DNA from 4 places in the Sporolactobacillus sp. KGMB 08714 genome. Region 2 is predicted to be linked to each of the others. Evidence: riboswitches for the same ligand, from Rfam matches in the RefSeq annotation. Region 2 holds a riboswitch; each other region holds the start of a gene.
The links. A riboswitch is a leader RNA that binds a small molecule or an ion and turns the genes downstream of it on or off. The one in region 2 is predicted to bind S-adenosylmethionine.

Region 1 (3,136 bases), on a different contig from region 2:
GTACCAGCAGAAGATAACTTACAAAGAGCGCCTTGGGCGTACAATATCTCCTTAATCGCAATTTTAAGCCCGCCTTTTACAAAAAATTCCAAACACTTCATTATGATTTTCTATATATAATCTCTATCTTGTCTTTTTCAAAGCATTTTTTGTCAATCTCTGCCCTTCGGCCCATTCCGCAGATCGACTCTTTTTTTCTGCATGCCGGAAGATATTTAATTTCCGCGATCCCTCCCCAGCCTGTTCCGTGAAAATAACCGTTGAACAGTTCTGAATTTTTCAGGAAGCTGCCGAGTTGCCAATGCCCGGCCCGATAGATAAAATATACATCGGCCGGTTTTGAAGTCAGATGATGAAAACGCAGGTCTACATGAGTATAAGTCTTCAGTCTGTGCGCGGTCAATATATAATCCGACCTTCAGTTTTCTTAAATTATTAACATTCAGATTAACGAGTATTTGCCGTCTGGATCGATCAGCTTCTATTTTTTCATATCCGGATAATAATCGGTTCCGTCCAGATCCTTAATTCCAAGGGCATAGAGATAAGAACCCATGGATGAACCGTCAATGCGATCCAACGGGCATTCGGATCTTGTTTTTTTACTCTGTACCGTTGATGGCAGATTGTTATTGAACCTATCTCCAAGACCGATGTTGACGGGATTAACAAACAAACTTGAAATCATGATGACGATGAAAATAAGCATAAAAGCCAAATAATAGCGCAGTCTCACATAGCCCTTTATAGACTTAAAATCAACTGTTATAAAATAGAAGAGTCCAATCAGCAAGCTTGAAACAGTACATTCGACTAACAGACTTGCTTCGGGTAAATTACGATAACGTTCATATACTTAGATAAACAGATGCGATTCCACAAGCTATTTCGATACGATAAGTCACATAAGAAAGCAAAATCAAAACTGGTTAAACCAAGAGTGTTATTGATGCCGAATTTAAAGATATGGTATTGACATGGGATAAGTATGGATTATAATATTAGACAATGATCAGAGTAGCAAAGTTCCGGAATATGCTCGGTAATAGTTAGTAGACACAGTTTACTACAATTAAATAACAAATATATTCTTATCCAGAGCGGCGGAGGGACTGGCCCTATGAAGCCCGACAACCAGCACGTGTTGTGTATGGTGTCAATTCCAGGAGTACATCGTTATTGTGCTCAAAAGATGAGAAGAGATAATGGCAAGTCACTCTTCTCTGGCTTGTTTTTATTTTGGTTAAAATTTGGTGGCGTGTTTAACTGTTATCCATTAGGAGTGAGCAAAGAGATGAAGAACAGAAGAGTAACGCAAATACTCTTAACAGCAGTCGTAGTTCTGTTATTATCCGGATGTAGTTCAAATAGTCAAAGCAGCAGCAATTCCGAAAAACAAGGTTTAAGTGATACGCAAGAAATCACGATCGCAGATAGTCAGGAGTTAAACAGTATTGATCCGTCGAATGCAGTGGACTCTAACAGCCAAGAAGCAATTAATAATATCTATGAAGGACTCTACCGTCTTGATAAGAACAACAAGCCCATTCCTGAAGGAGCGGCAGCTCTCCCTGAAATCAGCAAGGATGGTACAACTTATATAATAAAACTAAACAAAAAATCAAGATGGTCAAATGGTGATAAAGTAACGGCTAACGATTACATTTTCGCATGGAAGCGAGCTATTACTTCTAAGAATGCGGCCGAGAACCAAACATTCTATACGTTTATCAAGAATGCAGATCAGATTATTGCAGGTAAAAAAACCGCTTCAACACTGGGAGCAAAAGCAATTAACGATGATACAATTTCGATTACGCTGAATCACGCAACTCCCTATTTCTCGTCAATCTTAGCAAACCCGGTCTATTATCCGTTAAATGAGAAGTATGTAAATAGTAAAGGAAAGAATTTTGGCTCAAATAGTAATAATGCGATATACAATGGTCCATTTATTCTAACGGGTTTTAAAGGTCCCGGAATTGGTGGCAATTGGACTTATGAAAAAAACTCGAACTATTGGAATAAAAAATCGGTGAAATTGAATAAAATCAATGTTGAAGTGCTCAAGGATACAAATACCGCGATTAATCTTTATAAAGAAGGCAAGCTGGATCAAGTAGCTATATCCGGAGAATATGCCCGTCAGGAGGCTTCTGATCCAGGATTTATTTCAAAGAATGCTCCAACACTAGCTTATATAACACCGAATCTATCACGTAAAGTATATAAAAATGAGAAATTAAGAGAAGCACTTTCTCTGGTTATTGATCGAAAACAATTAGCAAATAACATTATAGGCGATGGTTCTAAACCGGCGACGGGTATCGTTCCGAATGGTCTGTACTTTGAACCTAATACAAAGCAGGATTTTGCCAATGTATCCGGTAATCATTTGCCAACAAATATTGCAAAAGCCAAAAAGCTCTGGGATCAGGTTAAAAAGGAGCTGCATATTAGTTCACTGACTATTAATCTGGTAACATTTGACTCCGATAGAATGAGAACTGTATCAGAAAATTACCAGAATGCTGTGCAAAGTAACCTAAAGGGAATAAAGGTGAACATTAGTGTCAATCCAGTATCTGTTTTCATAAATAAAGCGACAAGCGGAAATTATGATCTCGCTTTATTGACCTGGGGGGCCGATTATCCTGATGCTTCCAGTCTGTTAAAACTGTTTGTTTCTGATTCCGGTAATAACTGGGGAAAATATGCCAGCAAAACGTATGATGATGCAGTGAAAGCTGCAGATGTTACAGATGCGAATAATCCTGAAAAAAGATGGACCGACCTTTTGAAGTCACAGAACATTATATTGAAAGATTATGGAGTTATTCCAGTCTACTTTCAAAGCAGTTCGCTTTTACAGAATGTAAAACTAAAAAATGTCAACTTTTATAGCAGTGGACCGAGTCTTGATTTTAAAGATGCATATTTGGTAAAATAATTGTCCCTGTCGATAGACATAGGGCCAAATTCAGGGAAACAGCAGCAGGCCGGATCTGAATATGAATCCATTCACTTTGGCTGGTCCGATCGATATTTGATGAAGCAATTAAATCGCAGAAATATAAATTGAATCTCTTGTAAGCTTTGTTTTCTTCAAAGTGGAATTTCATTCTGTAGATGCTGT
Region 2 (3,136 bases):
CGGCGCGTGATTGGTTCCCTTTCTCTGATTTTCAGATCATCTGTTATCGGATGGATTGACATTGACGAATGAAAATGTGTACGCGTAAAGGCACGAATCAGCAGTCTTTCATTAAAATAAGCAGTCATTCCATGACCGGTGCACAGATTTGATGAAAAAAGTCTCCTGTCATAAAAATGAGCTGCCACGCGATAAAAAGAATCTGCGCACCCATGCCGAAACGCCGGGCAGTCGCACCGAATCAGGCCAGAGTCGCACCGAAACAGGTCTAGGTCGCACCGAATCACTGGAATGTCGCACCAAATCTTCAGTAAGTCGCACCGAATCAGGCCAGAGTTGCGCCGAATCTGGGCAGTCGCACCGAAACAGGTCTAGGTCGCACCGAATCGCCAAAATGTTGCACCGAATCACTGGAATGTCGCACCAAATCTTCAGTAAGTCGCACCGAATCAGGCCAGAGTCGCGCCGAATCTGGGCAGTCGCACCGAAACAGGTCTAGGTCGCACCGAATCGCCAAAATGTTGCGCCGAATCGGGCCAGAGTCGCGCCGAAATTCAAATTGAACCCGGCTGAAGTCAACACGACTAGAAATTCCTCCATTTTATATTCTTCCATCTCTTTATTTTATTCCTATCATTTTATTTTGATCGATTTGATGCATAGTCCGGTACTGTTGCGCATCAACATTCGCTCTCGGTAAAGGACTTGTTTGTTCAGTGATCAATTTTTTTGCAAATAAAAATTTATGTTGAAAAATGCTGTTTCTATAAACGAAAAGGGTTCGATCAGGCTTTTGTTAGTGACGGCAAATGAGTCAATCTGCTTCCGCCCAGACGTTCTTTGCGGTATCGACGACCAGCTTTAACTTGGCCCACTGCTGTGCTTCGGTTAATTGATTTCCCTCTTCAGTCGAGGCAAAACCGCATTGTGTCGACAGACAGAGATTGTCCAGCGGGACATATTCTGTTGCTTCCTTAATGCGCTTTTTCAGCAGCGCCTCAGATTCAAGTTCCGGAAATTTTGAAGTGACGAGGCCCAGCACTATTTTCTTGCCCGATTTCCCGGCAAAAATTTCCCTGAGCGGTGAAAAGTCTCCGGAACGTTCATTATCGTATTCCAGAAAGTAACCGTCGACATGAAGCCGGGACAGATATTCTGCCACAGGACCGTAACCGCCCGAGAACAAGAAGGTCGAGCGGAAGTTGCCGCGGCAGATATGGGTGGTAATCGTCAGATCTTCCGGCCGGCCTTTCAGCGCCTCGTTGATCACGGTCACGGCGTCCTCTGACAATTGTTCATATTTCGCTTTCTCACCAGCATCTTTCGCACGGATGATCTGGTTGATCAGAAAAGCCCAGGTTGTATCGTCAAGCTGTAAATAACGACAGCCCAAATCGTAAAAATGTTGGATTGTCTCCCGGTATGCGGCTGCCAGATCGTTCAGAAAGTCTGCGCGGGAATGATAAAAATTGACTGCCTCATCATCGCGATGATCGCGGAAATAGAGCGTCGGGCTGGGGATTGTCTGCTTTGCGAGGATTCCTTCCGGAACGATGCTTTTCAGAAAGCTGAAGGCGGCAAAAAACGGGTGATCGGGATTATATGAAACTTTGTCGATAAAACGGACATTGGTGTCGCGTGTTTTAGCGCCTTTAAACTTGTAGCTTTTGTTCTGTGAGTACGTCTCGACGCCGTTCAGTCCGGCAAGAAAATCCAGATGCCACCAGCTGCGGCGAAATTCGCCGTCCGTAACGGCTTTCAGTCCCAGATCGATTTGCCTGTTCACGATGTTTCTAATCTCTTCATTTTCTGTTTCGGTCAATGCTGCCCGATTAATCTCTCCTGACGCAAATTTTTCCCGTGCGGATTTTAATGCCGCCGGTCTTAGCAGGCTTCCTACCTGGTCGAATCTGAAAGGTGCTTTTTTGGCTGTGATAACGGTCATTTCTTTTCCCCCTAAAAGTGTTTTTCTATGAATGAAACATAGTTGCCAAGTTGATGATTTTTTCCACTGGCCGCTGCGGATCGGTGCCCGTGGCTCCGGATCCGAAAAAAAGCGGTTTGCTGCCGATTACCGGCTTTTCGGCGGATTTGGCAGGAAGCGATCAGGCGCATCGGGGCCGTTGCGAAGGATCGCAGCGGCATCCGGCCGTCCCTACGCGCGGCTGCCCGCTTCTCCTGCCTGTCCTGAAGGACCCGCGTCAGGTTTTCGAGGCTCTGTACAAGCAGCACCCGCCTGAAAGTCCGCTGCCTGTACTACTGAATAAGCGCCATTTTGCCTGATTGCAAAATAAAAAGCCTTCTCCGGGAAGAAGAAGGCTGTATGCTCAGGTCTCTTCTTATCCCTCAGCCGCTTGGCTGCAGCTGCTGGGATTAGCACCTTGTCGCTTATATTACGACGGTTGCTGAAGTGTCATCGGGCCAGTCCCTCGACTTCTCTTGATAAGAAAATAAATGATCCATTTATTCGGTTGTTTATGAGTGTACGACAAACGGACGTTTTTTTCAAGCTTTTTTTTGAAGATTTAAAACATCCGATCTTACTTAATCGAGAAGCGCTGCAATTAAATGGCGTGGAGCCTTCCTCATTTCTCCTGCAGCCTGATATTTTTTCGGATGTTTATCAGAATATAGAATTAATCCGGCTTTCTATTTTGAAACGGATCGGCCCATGGCGATCCGTTTTTGGGATGACGGCAAATCTATATTATTACGATTATCGGCAAGGTTGGATCATCCGGGCAGGGGACTGGTCTTGGCCGGCGGTGAATCTTCAGGACCCCGATCGCGAAAGAAAATGGGTTTTTCAGAATCGTATTTTATCTCCTCGGCTGACTTTCTCAAAAATTTTAAATATGGCCTTCTGGCTTTGCTTTTTTATAGATTGCCGACTTTTTTCAGCATGGAAACGGCAAGATTAGCAAAAAATTTTGCGCTCGGGAGAATGGCTTTTTCATCAATGATCAGATCCGGATGATGGAGTCCGGAATTTCCGGACACGCCCATAAAGAAGAAGACGCCGGGGATTTTCCGGCGGTATTCGGCAAAGTCTTCACCGGCAAACGACGGGTCCGGTGTAATCACCTTCAATCCGGAAGCTTCTGCGATCGGGCGCGACCAGCCGGCGAGCTTCTCG
Region 3 (3,136 bases), on a different contig from region 2:
CAACTGGACGAAAGTTCCTTATGAGCAATCGGGTATTTATGTCCCGAGTAAGATCTTTGACAATAAAGATTTTCAATCTGCACTCAATAATTATATGAGCGGCAATGGGAAGATAACCAAGATTCAGGTGAAGATGAAGGATGATCCTTACTCAAATGAAGGCATCGCTCATTTCAAACAATTGAAAGACGAACTTCCCTCTGTTCTGAAAGGGACAAAGTTGGAGAATGCCCGCATCGGCATCAGCGGGACGGCCAGCTTTAACAATGATTTGAGGCAGCTTTCGAGTTCCGACTATCAAAGGGCTGTCACTTATGTCATTATCGGCGTCTTTATTGCCCTTACTATCGTCTTACGTTCGTTCAGCATGCCGATTTACCTGATGGCTTCGCTGCTGCTGACTTATTTTTCATCGATGGGGTTCGCAGAGCTGATTTTTACCAGACTGGGTCACTACGCCGGTTTAACATGGGAGACGCAATTTTTCGGCTTTATTGTCCTTATCTCCTTAGGAATTGACTACTCGATTTTTGTCATGACACGATTCAATGAATATATGAAGATGGAGATTAAAGAACGGATGCTCCTGACCCTCTGGCATATGGGCAGTGTCATTTTTTCGGCGGTTATCATCCTGAGTGGAACTTTCGCTGCCATGATGCCGTCCGGAATGCTATCGCTTGTCGAGATTTCTACTGTTGTCATTATTGGTTTGATTCTCTACGCCGTCATTATCATTCCGCTTTTTGTTCCGGTCATGGTCAAATTCTTCGGCCGTGGGAACTGGTGGCCGTTCCTGCCGAAGAAAACAGGAACAAGTGATGACGGCAAAGGAGTCCTATCCGATCAGTCGCTCTAAGTGGATCCAGCCTGCTCACGTTCAGTAAAAAAAAACACGGCGGCTTCTTTTATTTGAGATGGGAATTATCAAGAGTGCGGATAGAGTATAATTATCAGAAGAAAAGAGAGAAGGCTGTCTCCTCCCTTTTCTTTTCATTGCGTCCGCCATGGCATAGATTTTGAAGGCTTTAATTTCATTTTCGCAGAGTCGCCGAATGATGCGTCCTTTCAAGGATTTTTCTGACCGGCTATCCGGAGGTCAGAGTTAAATTGCCATTTATCATTAAAAACACATAAAAATAATATGATTTAGCATTGACAATCCAAATCGAATTTCCTATGATTAAATCAACAATTGAATGAGTGCTGAGAATTTCTTATCCAGAGCGGCGGAGGGACTTGCCCTATGAAACCCGACAACCAGCACGGACAGTAGTATCCCGTGTATGGTGTTAATTCAAGCAGATTTATCTGTAAAGATGAGAAAACAGGCGTACGAGTCGGAGATGCTTGCTGTTTTCTTTTTACAGAAAACGGCATTTTTATTTATTATTGTAATTATTTGTAAAAAGATGCAGATGTCAAATCGATTAAGGTGGGCGCTATACATAATGAAAGACCATTTTCAGACACGGCAATTGCAAACAGGCAACACAAAAAATATTAAAAGAGGGTAAAGTCATGAGTGAAAGAGATGAGATTGTTGAACGATACAAAAAATATCTGGCCGATTACATCGCATTTCCATCTGTATCGGCTCAAAATACGTCCATTAAGGAAACAGCGGATTTTCTGACCGGATTATTCAGAACGGCCGGCGGGCATTCCGAAACACTCACAGATTATAAATATCCGTTGGTGTATGCCGACTTTCAGTCAAGCGATCCGGAAAAAAACAAGACAACTCTTTTATTTTATAATCACTATGATGTTCAGCCGCCTGAGCCGCTCGATGAATGGAACTCTGATCCGTTTACATTGACTGAGACTGAAGGCAGGCTGATTGGACGCGGTGTTTCAGACTGCAAAGGTGAACTGATCGTGCGGCTCACCGCCTTGAAGATTTATGAGCACGAGCATGGAGACTTTCCCTGCCGGGTTAAGTTTTTTGTGGAAGGCGCAGAAGAAATTGCCAGTCGGAATCTGGAGGATTATTTAAAAAAATATGCCGATCTTTTCCAGGCAGACCTCGTTGTCTGGGAAGGCGGATCGAAGACGGCTGAAGGGAAACTGGAAATTACAGGCGGGAACAAGGGCATCAGCTGCTTTGACCTAGTGGCCAGAACCGGAAAAGACGATATTCATTCATCTTCAGCAGCTTACATTGAAGGACCGGGGTGGCGCCTTGCCCAGGCATTATCGACTCTGCGGGATGTTGAAACAGGAAAAATTCTGGTTGATGGATTTTATGATGACGTTGAGCAGCCGTCGCAGCGAGCCAGAGACCTCATTAACAAGATGAACCTGGATAAGAATGCGATAAAAACATTGCATGGACTGACGCGGCCCTTCTTATTTGAGAATATTAAGGAAGCTTATGCTTTTGAACCGACGATCAATATCGCCGGGCTGACCAGCGGCTATGAGGGTGAAAGCGTTAAAACGGTTCTTCCGCATACAGCCAGGGCAAAGATTGATTGCCGGCTGGTACCGCACCAGGACCCTGCCGATATTCAGGAAAAGGTGCAGAAGTACCTAATTAAACGGGGATTCACTGATGTAAAAGTAGAATACCTGATGGGAGAAAAAAGCTACCGTTCCGATCTGGACGCGCCCATTGTTCAGGATGTACTCAAGGTGGCGGCAGATGTCTATGGCGGAGCAGATCAGTTACAATTGGTGCCGACAAGTTCAGGAACGGGGCCGATGTATCTGTTTCATCATTATCTTCATGCACCCCTGATGTCCTTTGGTGTCAGCGATCCGGGTTCGGGAGCCCATTCACCGAATGAGCATATTCACTTAAGTGATTATGATAAAGGCATTGATTTTGTCACAGCCATTTTTGAAAAACTAGCCCAGAAAACTGAACCGGTTCAGTAACAACAGGAGTGGGTACCATTCACCATTTGAACAGCTTCACTATATAGGTTATACTTCTTCTCTTTTACAAGACTGTCCTTTCGGCAAGTCAGCTTTGAAGATGACAGATAAATTGGCAGAAAATAGATCCCTGTTTATCGAATGACACTCATACATTTTGCCAGATCGGGCATGTGGAAATATCGTTTTTTAATGGAGGATTTTCAGCTTGTAACACTGTTTCGGCAGAAAGCGGCGGACTTTGCTTGGTCAC
Region 4 (3,136 bases), on a different contig from region 2:
GCCTTTTTCATGAAGAAAATCATTGAAAATCGGTCGCTTGTCAAAATCGGCGGCCTGGAAACCATGCTGAAAAAAGGCAGGTTCGGCCTCAGCAAATAAAGCAGACGCGATCGGCTGCCTGATAAAAAAAGCCCTCCGGAACTTTGGCGGTTCCGGAGGGCTCTCTTATTCTGAACAATCCCCCATGTTTTTGAGACGGCTTTATTCTCTTTGATTACTTGCTGCCTACCGTTGCAGGGATTTTAGCCAGCGCCTGGTCGAGATCGTAAATAATGTCGTCAATCGTTTCAATGCCGATGGAAAGACGAATCAGATCCGGCGTAATTCCCGCTTTAGCCTGTGCCTCTTCATTCAGTTCGGCATGTGTCGTGCTGGCCGGGTGGATAATCAGCGATTTTGCATCGCCGACATTGGCGAGGAGGGAGAACAGTTTCACGTTATTGATCAGTGTTTTGCCGGCTTCCAGGCCGCCCTTGACGCCGAACGTGAAGATGGAGCCGGGACCCTTCGGAAAATATTTTTTCGAAAGCTCACGATATGGGCTGTCTTCGAGTTCCGGATAATTGACCCATGTGACCTTCGGATGGTTTTTCAGGAACTTGACGACTTTGCGTGCGTTCTCAACGTGGCGTTCTACGCGGACGGACAGGGATTCCAGTCCCTGCAGGAAGTAGAAGGCACTTTGCGGAGCGAGGGTTGCGCCCGTGTTGCGCAGCAGCTGAACGCGCGCTTTTGTTGCGAAGGAGGCAGGGGCCAGATCAGCGTAGACGAGGCCGCCATAGCTTTCGTCAGGTGTCGTAAAATCGGGGAATTTGCCGCTTGCCGCCCAGTCGAATTTTCCTCCGTCAACCAGTACGCCGCCGATCGTTGTACCGTGACCGCCGATGAACTTTGTCGCGGAATGGACCACCACGTCGGCGCCCCAATCGATCGGCCGGTTCAGGTACGGTGTGCCGAACGTATTGTCGATGATCAGCGGAATCCCGTTTTCATGAGCGATTTTGGCAATGGCTTCGGTATCAAACACGTTGATTTTCGGATTGCCCAGCGTCTCGCCGTAAAGTGCTTTAGTACGGTCATTGATTGCCTTCCGGAAGTTTTCCGGATCATCCTGATCAACGAAAATGACATCAATGCCCAGTTTCCTGAGTGTCACATTGAACAATTCATAGGTCCCGCCGTAGAGCGCCTCGGCGGAAACGATATTGTCGCCGGCGTTTGCGACATTCAAAATGGAATATAGAATGGCTGCAAGCCCCGAAGAGGTGGCCAGCGCTGCCGATCCGCCTTCCAGTTCGGCGACCCGTTTTTCAAAGACATCTTCAGTCGGATTCATGATCCGGCCGTAAACGTTGCCCGGCTTTTTCAGCTGAAAAAAATCCGCCGCCTGATCGGCGTCTTTGAAAACATAAGAGGTTGTCTGATAAATCGGCACAGCGCGCGACTGTGTCGTTAGATCTGGAACCTGCCCCGCGTGAACCTGCAATGTTTCGAAACCATAATGCCTTTCTTCTTCAGCCATTTCGATCTCTCCCTATACCCTTAATTTTTAATTAAATAAAATCTTAGATCGGAAAGAGTTACAGATTGGAAAGAGCTGCACGTGAAAAGGCTGCTTTCCTGGAGAAAAAAAGGAAAGCAGCCTTTTAGCCGATTCTTTTCTTATCTGCCAGAATTTAATCTGCTGGAATTAACACCATACACACTCAGACGTGCTGGTTGTCGGGCTTCGCAGGGCCAGTCCCTCCGCCACTCTTGATAAGATTTATTTAATTGTGATAATTCTAACGCCTTGATTTGTTTTTGTCAATATTTAAATACAAGTATTTTAATATATTTAATCGAATTTAACATTGCCCGGTCGGAAAACACATCGCTGATGAAATTCCTGCTTCCGCCGGCCGGCTGCGGATATCGGCAATCAAAAGGCACCTAAAATCTTTTGTATTTATAAACGATGAAACCCCACGGATTGGATACCATGATCTTTAAGCGATTAGCCTTCATCAATTTTGGCGTGTAATATTTTTTTTGTACTAAAAGCAAGGCCTTGTCTGTCCGTAAAAATTCATTGAAATTTCCTTTGTTTGCATGCAGGTCGCGGATCAGCTCCCCCTCTAAAACCGCATTCTGCGGCCATACTTTTTTTCTGTTGTAGTAAAACAGACTGTCGCCTTTAATCCCGTCCACTCCGCGCAGTTTCTGAATCAGCTCCAGCTGCACGCTGGGATGGATATGGGTTAGGTAGTTGTTAATTTTCAGTTCATAGGAAACGGAAACAAGCAGTACGGAAGCCAGCAGAAAGATTTTCAGCATCCATCTTCCGCTCTGCAAAAGCCGGGCGGAGAAAATGGCGATCACGATGGACAGCGCAGGATAAATCGGGAGAATATACCATCTTATTTTTGTTTTTACCAGGCTGAAGAAGATTAAAGGCACAATAATCCATGCGATCATTCCGATCCAGTAGGCCCGTTCTTCGGGTTTCAGCTTTCTGATTGATTGAAAAGAAAATCGTTTGCTTAGAAAAACGAGGATCAGTCCGTACAGGACGGCAAGCCAATAAATAAAAAAATGGGAAATGATTCCGGCGTAATAGAGCCAGCCCCCGATGTGCCCTTCAATTGTCCTCGTGGATCGGGTCAGCAAGTCGTAGGTGACCATCCCTTTGAAGAAAGCCAGGCCGTCATATTGATATCGGAAGACGGCCCAGACCATGATCGGCGCAAACATGCTCAATGCCAGCAGAAACCAGTTTTTAAATGAAAACGATTTATATTTACCTGAAAAAATCAGATAAATTCCGATAATGGCTGCGATGTTAAACGAATGCCAGCTTTTTGTTAAAAAAGCAAGCGAAAAACCCAGTCCCGAAACATAGATCCATCTGTTGTTTTTCCCTGAAAGCAGCAGAGCCAGAATCGCCGCCGTGAACAGAAAAACGTAAAGAGAATCCGGGTCTCCGGTTCGGGCACTGTGGTTTGTTAAGAACTGGATGCACGTGATCAGAACGAGCGCGGATATAGCCGAGGCAAGTTTTCCGTGCTTTTTCAATGTGAAGGCGGCCACCATAACAATTGTCAGAAGGGCGCAGACAGCGGAGGCGAGCCGCAGCCCCAGAGCGTTAAAACCGGCG

Region 1: it holds a riboswitch for S-adenosylmethionine, as region 2 does, so the genes downstream of both, Q6A92_RS09250 (peptide ABC transporter substrate-binding protein) here and Q6A92_RS02860 (vitamin B12 independent methionine synthase) in region 2, are expected to answer to the same signal.
Region 3: it holds a riboswitch for S-adenosylmethionine, as region 2 does, so the genes downstream of both, Q6A92_RS14490 (M20/M25/M40 family metallo-hydrolase) here and Q6A92_RS02860 (vitamin B12 independent methionine synthase) in region 2, are expected to answer to the same signal.
Region 4: it holds a riboswitch for S-adenosylmethionine, as region 2 does, so the genes downstream of both, Q6A92_RS10365 (O-acetylhomoserine aminocarboxypropyltransferase/cysteine synthase family protein) here and Q6A92_RS02860 (vitamin B12 independent methionine synthase) in region 2, are expected to answer to the same signal.

The regions. Positions count from the first base shown of each region.
Region 1 covers NZ_JAUUBW010000017.1:31,163-34,298, reverse strand. Annotated here, with positions in the region: gene Q6A92_RS09260 (hypothetical protein) at 1-61, opposite strand, end outside; gene Q6A92_RS09255 (hypothetical protein) at 482-736, opposite strand; SAM riboswitch class I at 1,089-1,199, shown strand; gene Q6A92_RS09250 (peptide ABC transporter substrate-binding protein) at 1,295-2,950, shown strand.
Region 2 covers NZ_JAUUBW010000004.1:53,095-56,230, reverse strand. Annotated here, with positions in the region: gene Q6A92_RS02860 (vitamin B12 independent methionine synthase) at 815-1,945, opposite strand; gene Q6A92_RS02855 (hypothetical protein) at 2,035-2,283, shown strand; SAM riboswitch class I at 2,337-2,449, opposite strand; gene Q6A92_RS02850 (amidohydrolase) at 2,878-3,136, opposite strand, start outside.
Region 3 covers NZ_JAUUBW010000034.1:73,130-76,265, forward strand. Annotated here, with positions in the region: gene Q6A92_RS14485 (MMPL family transporter) at 1-859, shown strand, start outside; SAM riboswitch class I at 1,215-1,326, shown strand; gene Q6A92_RS14490 (M20/M25/M40 family metallo-hydrolase) at 1,522-2,883, shown strand.
Region 4 covers NZ_JAUUBW010000021.1:16,679-19,814, reverse strand. Annotated here, with positions in the region: gene Q6A92_RS10370 (NAD(P)/FAD-dependent oxidoreductase) at 1-99, shown strand, start outside; gene Q6A92_RS10365 (O-acetylhomoserine aminocarboxypropyltransferase/cysteine synthase family protein) at 215-1,522, opposite strand; SAM riboswitch class I at 1,660-1,765, opposite strand; gene Q6A92_RS10360 (ArnT family glycosyltransferase) at 1,933-3,136, opposite strand, start outside.